One region of the Aerococcus mictus genome, then DNA from elsewhere that is predicted to be linked to it. Evidence: predicted binding sites of a transcription regulator. Region 1 holds the regulator's gene; each other region holds the start of a gene.

Region 1 (3,162 bases):
TCCTGTTCGATTTGGTATTTCTTCCGGCGACCACTATTGGCTACTGGATTATCCAGCCGCTTGGTAGCCGCCGCTTCATCCATAACATCAATGGCCTTGTCAGGAAGGAAGCGGTCTGACAGATAACGGGAGCTTAAACGCACACAAGTGGTAACGCTCTCATCGGGGATGGCCACTTGGTGGTGTTTTTCATAGGCGGGCCGGATCCCTTTCAAGATTTCTTCCGTCTCCGCTAGGCTAGGTTCTTCAACTAAAATCTTAGCAAAACGTCTTTCCAAGGCGGCATCTTTTTCGATGTATTTTTGGTATTCGTTGAGGGTAGTAGCCCCGATCAATTGGACTTGTCCCCGACTGAGAGCAGGTTTTAGGAGGTTTGAGGCGTCAATAGCCCCTTCAGCTCCCCCAGCCCCTATAATGGTATGGATTTCATCGATAAAGAGAATAATATTGCCTTGGTCTTCAATTTCTTCAATTAGATGCTTCATGCGGTCTTCAAATTCACCGCGGTACTTGGTCCCAGCAACTAAAGAGCCGATATCTAAGACCATGAGTCGTTTATCCAGCATGTTTTCTGGGACTTGCTGTTGGCTCATTTGGATGGCTAAGGCTTCGACAATGGCGGTCTTACCAACCCCAGGTTCACCAACCAGGACCGGGTTATTCTTGGTTCGGCGGCTTAAGACCTGCATGAGCCGCCGCATTTCTTGCTGGCGACCGATCACTGGGTCCAGCTTGCCGTCCTTAGCGGCTTGGGTCAGGTCCTTAGCAATACTATCCAAGGTCGGGGTCTTGCTTTTGCTTTGCTTACCCAGCGGCTTTTTAGTCCGGTTTCTGACTGGTTCTTTTTGTCCCAGCATCTGATAGACATCACTACGCAAACGATTAACATCTATATCGAGATTTTTCAGCAGGCGGTTGGCCAGGGTTTCCTCATTGATGAGGGCGAGTAATAAGTGCTCGGTACCAATTAAGGAAGCCTGCATAGACTTGGCCAAGTCTTTGGCTTGGTTCAAGACGTCTTGCATGCGTGGGGAAAACTGCACATAGTCTTCCTGACTCTTGGCTGAATCGCTGGTCCCATAGCCGGTCACAAATTCAATCTCTTCGCGAAGACTCTCATAACTTGGCAAGTAGTCGCTTAAAACGGCATGAGCAACACCTTCACTTTCGCGGTATAAGCCCAAAAGCATATGCTCGCTACCAATGGCTGGATGACGGAAGTATTCAGCTTCTTCTTTGGCAAATCCAATCGCGGTCTTGGCTTTTTCAGTATAGATGTCTTTCATAGTTGTCTCCTTTTCTAATTACCGGAGTAATTAGTGATATTTCAAATGTTCTAGCATGTTCCTAAGTATCACTGCGCGGACACGGTCCGGGGATTTGAAATTAGACATGACTTGCTTGTCAATGGCTGAGTGCATGATGGCCGCCTCGCTCTCGTTGAGCAGTTCATTCTTCATCAAATTGGTGAGAATCGATACAGCATCGCGCAAGGAAATGTCGTTCCCTACTAGGCTAATCATATTATCAATATAGTCCGCATCGTCGATAATATTCAATTTCATAATTCTGATATAGCCGCCACCACCCCGCTTACTTTCGACTTGATAGCCTTGCTTGGGGGTAAAACGCGTATTAATCACATAATTAATCTGTGAAGGCACGCACTCAAAGCGGTCAGCAATTTCACTCCGTCTGATTTCGACCCGTTCAGTATCTTGAAGCACTTCTTTGAGATAGGCTTCAATAATATCTGACATATTCCGGTTGCTCATGTCCTCACCTCCTTCACTAATTATTGACTAACTTTGACTAATATACTTTAATAATAAGCAAAAAAAGGGATGAGGTCAACTATTTAATTCACTAATAGCGACCTCATCAGGCTTTGACCTAGTTATGCTGGCTACTTTCTCTTTGGATAAAGTGGTCAGGATCGTAAACGGTATCTATGGTTATATGATTTATATTATATTTCGCCACCAAGGAGCGGATTTTTTGCTTGAGGTCTTCTTGTTCATCTGCGGTTAAACGACAAGTCAGGACGGTGACACTGGCCATATGTTGTTCTCCATCGGTTGACCAGATATGTAAGTGGGACAAACCATCGATATCATCGTCTAAGGCTAAGATTTGTTGACCAATGACTTGGGGGTCAATGCCTTCAGGAACCGCTTGGAGGAAAATCTTAGAAATATTCAGGAAACGTGGGAAACTTTGACTGATAATCCAAGCCGCAGTCAGAATCGACAAGAGCGGGTCAAGGAAATACCAATTGGTAAAGCGTAAGACCACTGAAAGAATCAGGATGGCTACCCAGCCGAGGACATCTTCTAGGAGGTGGAGGTTGAGTAATTGTTCATTGGCTGACTGACCCTTATGCATCATCCAAGAGCAATAACCATTAACCACCACCGCGAAAACAGCTACCCAGAACATTCCCGTCACATGAACCGGTTCAGGATTAAAGAGCTTAGGAATCGAAGTGATTAAAATAAAGGCCGATCCGAATAATAGAAAGACTGCCGTAATCAGCCCCCCTAATAGAGAAAAGCGGCGGTAGCCATAAGAATAGCGGTTATCAGCCTCACGGTCAGAAATCTTTTCGAAGAACCAGGCAATGGCAATAGCTAGAACGTCACCCGAGTCGTGGACCGCATCAGATAGGATAGCCGCACTGTTTAAGGTCCAACCAAAGAAGGCCTCAAAGACGGTGAAGAAGGCATTTAAGATGAGAACGATGCGCATCTTCTTGGCCGTTTCCTGGGTATTTTTAAAGCGAAGTTGTTTGGCCTTATCTAATTCCAACTCTGCTGGATCAAGAGCGACCAGGGAGAACTGTTCAAAGGCTAAAAAGCGACGTAGGTAAAGTAATTCTTCCTGGCGGTGCAAACGGACAATATCCTTGTCCAATTCAATCGCAAAGCCCTTGTCCTGGTTAAGGTCTTGGATTTGCTTTGCCAACCAATCATATTGGCTTTGGCTTTCGATACCGACAATCCTGTAAAGTGTTTCCATGTTTTCACTCTCCTTATAATACCCTATCATATCATCATTTTCTTCCAGCACAAATAATAACTACGCTTGTAGTCCCAATATTTTAAGTAAATTTAATTAATCGTTAAATAAAGTAGCTCCCCTAACACTAAAGCCTGCAAAGTG
Region 2 (3,162 bases), 870 kb from region 1:
AACTTTTTTACACAACTCAACTCAGTTATATTTAAGAATCTTTAAGTCGCTGCACGGAATGTGCAGCTTTTTTTATTCTTATGATAGTTGTTATAGATCATCGATGAATACTTTTAAATAAGGCTAAGAACATTGTCATAACAAGCTTTAATTAGTAAAATATAAGGGTCAGCTCATTATGAGTAAAATAGTAGGAGGAATTGCAATGAAGAAATGGATTTTACGCCTAATGGCCCTATTAGCTGCTTTTACCCTAGTGGCTTGTCAATCTGGCAATACTGATAGTGATAAAACGGTAAAAGTAGGGGTCGTTGGTGAGAAAAATGACGAATGGGATTACTTAAAGGATGAATTGAAGGAAAAGGAAGGCATTGACCTTGAATTGGTAAAATTTACTGATTATCGGATGCCCATTGAAGCCTTAGAGCATAATGAAATTGATATGCACGCTGCCTTAACTGAAATTTATATGGACAATATGAATGAAGAATCTGGTTACCACAACACTACGATTGGATATACCACCCTTAACCCAATGGGAGTTTTCTCCAATAAGATTGAAAGCATCGATCAAGTCAAAGAGGGTGACAAGGTAGCAGTACCTAATGATGTCTCAAATGAAAGTCGGGCACTCTTACTGCTTCAAGAAGCAGGACTAATTAAGTTAAACCCAGATAAAGGGCTCATGCCAACGGTTGAGGATATCACTGAAAATCCTAAGAATCTAGAATTCATTACCTTGGATTCTAATCAAACAGCTAGTGCCTTAAATGATGTAACGATTTCTTGCATCAATAATGATATGGCGGCCGACGCAGGCTTCGTCCCAACTAAAGATTCCATTTATTTAGAAAAGGCGACAGATAGTTCTAAGCCTTATTGGAATGTCATTGCCGTCGATGAAAAGAATAAGGACAATGAGACATACAAAAAAATTGTGAAGTACTATCAAACCCCTGAAGTCGCTAAAATTATCGATGAAAAAAGTAATGGCTCAAGTATCCCAATTTGGGAAAGCCAAGAATAGTTAATAAAGACCTATCCTTATCAAGGTTGATCCTCTGATAGGGGATAGGTCTTTTTTATTATAAGGAGTTTGATTAATCAAGTAAGCAGATAAACACCTTGCTTCAGAGATACCTACAGATTGCTTACTTTATATTTTAACATTTTAATAATTGACACAATTACACAAGACTATATCTTGATTTGTATCTAGCTTCTTACAATCAAAAAAAAGCAAGGCCTTTGCTAGCCTTGCTCTTCATATATTTGTTATAAATTAAGATTCGTATGAATCAAAAATTTCTTATTACGCACCCAGAGGGAATCGAACCCCCATCTCAAGAACCGGAATCTTACGTGATATCCATTACACTATGGGTGCAAGCAATAAATGTATTATAGCACAAATAGCATAGTTTTGTTAAGAACTTTCTTGAAAAAATATTGCTGTTATCGGTGATGTCTTACTATAATAGCCTCACTTGCAAAATCAGATAAAGGCTAGTAAAAAATCTAGCCTAATACTGTCTGAAAGGCAGTAATGTCAAATTATCATCAATTTTCCCAGGAAAAGTGCCATAAGTTTATCTATTGACCTATATTGACTATTAAGGTTATAATGAATAAGAAGTTGAAAAAGGAGGAAATTAAATGAATTTAGTACCTACAGTGATTGAACAATCACCTCGTGGCGAACGCGCTTATGATATTTATTCACGCTTACTGAAAGACCGTATTATTATGCTCAGTGGAGAAGTTAATGATGATATGGCAAACAGTGTTATTGCCCAATTACTTTTTTTAGATGCTCAAGATAACGATAAAGATATCTATATTTACATTAATAGTCCAGGGGGATCAGTAACTGCCGGGATGGCAATTTATGACACTATGCAATTTGTTAATGCCGATGTTGTAACCATAGTTACTGGTTTAGCAGCTTCTATGGGCTCAATCCTATTAATTGGCGGCACAAAAGGGAAACGTTATGCCTTACCGCATTCTGAAGTGCTTATTCACCAACCTTTAGGTGGTGTTCAAGGTCAAGCCACTGAAATTGAAATCTCAGCTCGTCATATCTTACAAACCAAGCAAACCTTAAAAGAAATTATTGCTGAACGTTCTGGTCAAGATATCGACAAAGTAGAAAAAGATATGGACCGTGATTACTGGATGACTGCCAAAGAAGCTAAGGACTATGGCATCATTGATGAAATCATGGCTTCTAACCAAGGACTAAAAGGTCAAGAATAGTATCTTAAAGCCTTACAAGACATATACAGAATGATTACCGAGTGTAGCTTAAGTAAGTACACTCGGTTTTATAAAATTTGGATTTTCACTGCAAAATGCTTGCGGCTGCATGATATTCTTGTTATACTACTAGTGTAGAAAAATGAATAGCAGATAGAACTGCTCAAATTTTTTTGCACTGTGTTGGTCAAAAAAAGGCATGACGGACAATAAAAGTCCATGCAATAGAAAGTTGAATGTCATGAAAGCCGTTTACAGTAGAATCCTTAAAGTGGTTCCTGAATTGGAAGACCTCTTTAAAAAAAGGATGCAAATTTTACAAATGGTCTTACGCTTTCAACCTATTGGTCGCCAAATTTTGGCAAAGAAGTTAGACATGACTGAGCGACCACTCCGGCGTGAAACAAATATCCTTAAAAAAGAAGGGTTACTAGATTCCACTAGAAATGGAATGGTTATCACCGCTAAGGGTGAGGAAGCTTTAGCTTTTGCTCGTGAAATGCTCCATGAAGATTCTAGTTTATTTGCTAAGGAACAACGCTTAGAAAAGCAACTAGGAATCGATGAGGTACATATTATTGAGAGTAATCTTGATGAAGAAAATAGTACCTTGGCGCAAATAGGGGTTTTCCTATCTAACTATCTAGCCAATACTTTGCCAGAAGGATACATTACGGTGGCTGTTTCAGGCGGCTCGACAATACTCGAGGTTGCTAAAAGCTTAAACCGTAAAGTTTTAACTAAGAATCGGCATTTTACGATAGTTCCTGCCCGTGGTGGCATGGGCGATTCGGTGGCGATTCAGGCAAATACAATTAGTGACCAACTCGCACACCGCTTAAACGGGACCACTAATTCTCTCTACGTCCCTGATGTTCTTACTGAAGAAACGAGAGACTTATT
Region 3 (3,162 bases), 1.1 Mb from region 1:
GCCTTCGTCAATTAATTTTTGACGTTCTTCCTCATATAGGGCTTTAGCTTGACGCCATTCTTCTAAAGTGGCTACCATTGGGAACATAATGCTTAATTTCCCATAAGCGGAAGCACGTAGAAGTGCCCGCAATTGGGTCCGGAACATATCCGTTTCTCTTAAGCAAATCCGGATAGCACGGTAACCCAAGAAAGGATTTAGCTCTTCAGGTAAGGCTAAATAAGGGAGTTTCTTATCTCCACCAATATCCATAGTCCGGATAACCACATTCTTACCATTAAGAGATTCTAAAACTTCCTTATAAGCTTCAAATTGTTCTTCTTCAGTTGGGAAGTGGTCTGAATCCATATAGAGGAATTCTGTCCGATAAAGCCCCACACCTTCAGCTCCGTTTTCATGGACACCAGGTAAGTCTTTAGGCGAACCGATATTGGCAACAATTTCAAACTGTTTACCATCTTTGGTTAAGGAATCCGCATCTTTTAGGCTTTCCCATTCAAGCTTTTGTTTTTGATAAGCCTTAGCTTTGTCCTTATAGCTATCAACAGTGGCTTGGTCTGGATTAATTAATACTTCCCCTTCAAAACCGTCAACAATGACTAAGTCACCATCACTAACCGCTTCAGAGGCAGAAGTGGTCCCGACAACAGCGGCAACTTCTAAGCTACGCGCCATAATTGCTGAGTGAGATGTCCGTCCACCAATATCAGTAACAAATCCTTTAACATATTTGTTTAATTGTGCTGTATCACTCGGAGTTAAATCAGGAGCAATAACAATTGCATCCTCATCAATTAAACTCAAGTTAGGAATTTTGGCGCCGATTAAATGTGCGATGAGGCGGTCGGTAACATCTTTAATATCCGCTGCACGTTCTTGCATATAAGGGTTATCTTCCATGGCTTTAAAGATAGCAATAAAGCCATCAGCAGTTTGGCGCACAGCAGTTTGAGCATCAAGATTTTCATCTTTGATTTTTTGTTGGTAAGTCGCAATCATTTCTGGGTCATCTAGCATTTGTAAATGCGCATCAAAAACTCCTGCTTCTTCTTCAGATAGACGTTCTTGCGCAATCACTTTAATCTTAGCGATCTCAATGCGACTATCGTCAATAGCCTTAGTTAAGCGGTCAATTTCCGCATCAGCATCTTCTACTTTTCCTTCTTCAAAGGATAAGTCAGGTTGTTCCAAAAGAAAGGCCTTAGCAATGGCGTAACCATCACTAGCCCCAATTCCTTTCAACTTTTCCATGTTATTCTGACAACCCTTCACTTTTCATGGTTTCTTGGATAGCTGCCATTGCTTCTTCTTCATCTTCACCTTCGACAGAGATGGTTACATCGGCACCTTGGCCTACGCCTAAGGACATTACACCCATGATGGATTTCAAGTTAACAGATTTACCCTTATATTCTAAGTTAATATCAGATTTAAATTTGCTTGCAGTTTGCACAAGTAAGGTTGCTGGACGAGCATGGATACCAGTTTCTGCAGTAATATTAAAGTCTTGAGTTTTCATTATTATAATCTCCTTTTTTTAAATCTACATAATTTGACGACTTTCCCAACTATCGCTTAAAGAAAAGAAAACCGTTACATTAATAATGTACCATTTTTTAAGCATGGTGACAACTACTTAATTAAATTCTCCTTGGCTTTAGCATGGGAAAACAAGCTTTATGACTTGAATGTCAAACATGGTCAATGTATAATAACAATTGAAGGTCAATGTTTATCAAAAAGGTATTTTTACAATATATGGATATAAAAATATTGGCCAATTTCTTAAGAAAGGAGCGTGGCACTATTGAAATGCCAACGTTGTAACCAACGCGAAGCTGCCATTCACATGTATGCGAATATTAACGGTCAAAGGCAGGCAATTAACCTTTGCCAACCTTGTTATGCAGAGATAATTCGCAACCAATCTCAAACCGGTAAAAGCAATAATGATAATAATTCATGGGGCAACCTCTATGAGCTACTCAGACAAATGCAAGATAAAGGATCCCATAATGCTAACGGTCAAGAGCCTCCACACCATCCTAATGATGGCCAAGGAAATAGCTTGTTGGCTAATTATGGAACCAACATGACTGAATTGGCTCGGCAAGGCAAGTACGACCCGGTCATTGGCCGTGACCAAGAAATAAATCGGGTGATCGAAATTCTCAACCGTCGCACCAAAAATAATCCTGTCCTCATTGGAGAAGCCGGTGTTGGTAAAACGGCAGTTGTGGAAGGTTTAGCCCAAAAAATAGTGGCTAAAGAAGTTCCTGAAAAGTTACAAAACAAGGAAGTTATTAGTTTAGATGTGGCTTCCTTAGTCCAAGGTACTGGCGTTCGGGGCCAATTTGAAGAAAAAATGCAAGCCCTGATCAAAGAAGTCAGCTCAAATCAATCAATCATTCTATTTATTGATGAAATCCATGAAATCGTGGGAGCAGGAACAGCTGATAATTCATCAATGGATGCTGGCAACATCTTAAAACCTGCCCTGGCCCGAGGCGAAATGCAATTAGTCGGTGCAACAACTTTAAATGAATTCCGTCGTATCGAAAAAGATGGCGCTCTGGCCCGCCGCTTACAACCGGTTCAAGTGGATGAGCCTTCGGTGGAAGAAGCCATCACTATTATCAAGGGCTTAGCCGACCAATACCAAAAATTCCACCATGTTCACTTTACTGACCAAGCCTTAGAAGCAACGGTTACCCTGTCTAATCGTTATATCCAAGACCGGCAATTACCTGATAAGGCCATCGACCTACTTGATGAAGCGGGGTCCAAGAAAAACTTAACCATTCCCTTCTTGGATAAGGAGGCCTTAAAAGATCAGATTCAAGAATTAGAAAAATTAAAGGAAATGGCTACCGATGCTGAAGACTATGAGAAAGCAGCCTATTACCGCGACCAATTAAAGAAATATAAGGATATGGCCGCTAATAATGAAGCTGTTGTTGAACAAGTCCCAACGATCACTGTCGAAGACATTGAAGAATTAGTGGAAGCCAAAACCGGTATCCCCGTTGGCCAGTTACAAGACCAAGAACAAAACAATTTATTGCAACTTGAGGATGAACTCAAGGAGACAATTATCGGCCAAGATCCTGCTGTCGAAAAAGTATCAGCAGCAATCCGCCGTAACCGTGTGGGCTTCCACCC

What was found. The regulator CtsR, encoded in region 1, represses protease genes until heat stress. The targets are predictions, from matches to a motif close to TTGGTCAAAAAAGGTCAAANA.
Region 2: the regulator CtsR is predicted to act here: its motif matches at 1,594-1,614, upstream of clpP (ATP-dependent Clp endopeptidase proteolytic subunit ClpP).
Region 3: the regulator CtsR is predicted to act here: its motif matches at 1,688-1,708, upstream of DBT49_RS03300 (ATP-dependent Clp protease ATP-binding subunit).

Annotation. Positions count from the first base shown of each region.
Region 1 covers NZ_CP132985.1:1,773,507-1,776,668, forward strand. The annotation lists gene DBT49_RS08175 (ATP-dependent Clp protease ATP-binding subunit) at 1-1,286, opposite strand, end outside; gene DBT49_RS08180 (CtsR family transcriptional regulator) at 1,317-1,775, opposite strand; gene DBT49_RS08185 (cation diffusion facilitator family transporter) at 1,894-3,018, opposite strand.
Region 2 covers NZ_CP132985.1:903,079-906,240, forward strand. The annotation lists gene DBT49_RS04235 (MetQ/NlpA family ABC transporter substrate-binding protein) at 206-1,027, shown strand; tRNA gene DBT49_RS04240 (tRNA-Arg) at 1,316-1,387, opposite strand; gene clpP (ATP-dependent Clp endopeptidase proteolytic subunit ClpP) at 1,657-2,259, shown strand; gene DBT49_RS04250 (sugar-binding transcriptional regulator) at 2,501-3,162, shown strand, end outside.
Region 3 covers NZ_CP132985.1:706,203-709,364, reverse strand. The annotation lists gene ptsP (phosphoenolpyruvate--protein phosphotransferase) at 1-1,251, opposite strand, end outside; gene DBT49_RS03305 (phosphocarrier protein HPr) at 1,253-1,519, opposite strand; gene DBT49_RS03300 (ATP-dependent Clp protease ATP-binding subunit) at 1,808-3,162, shown strand, end outside.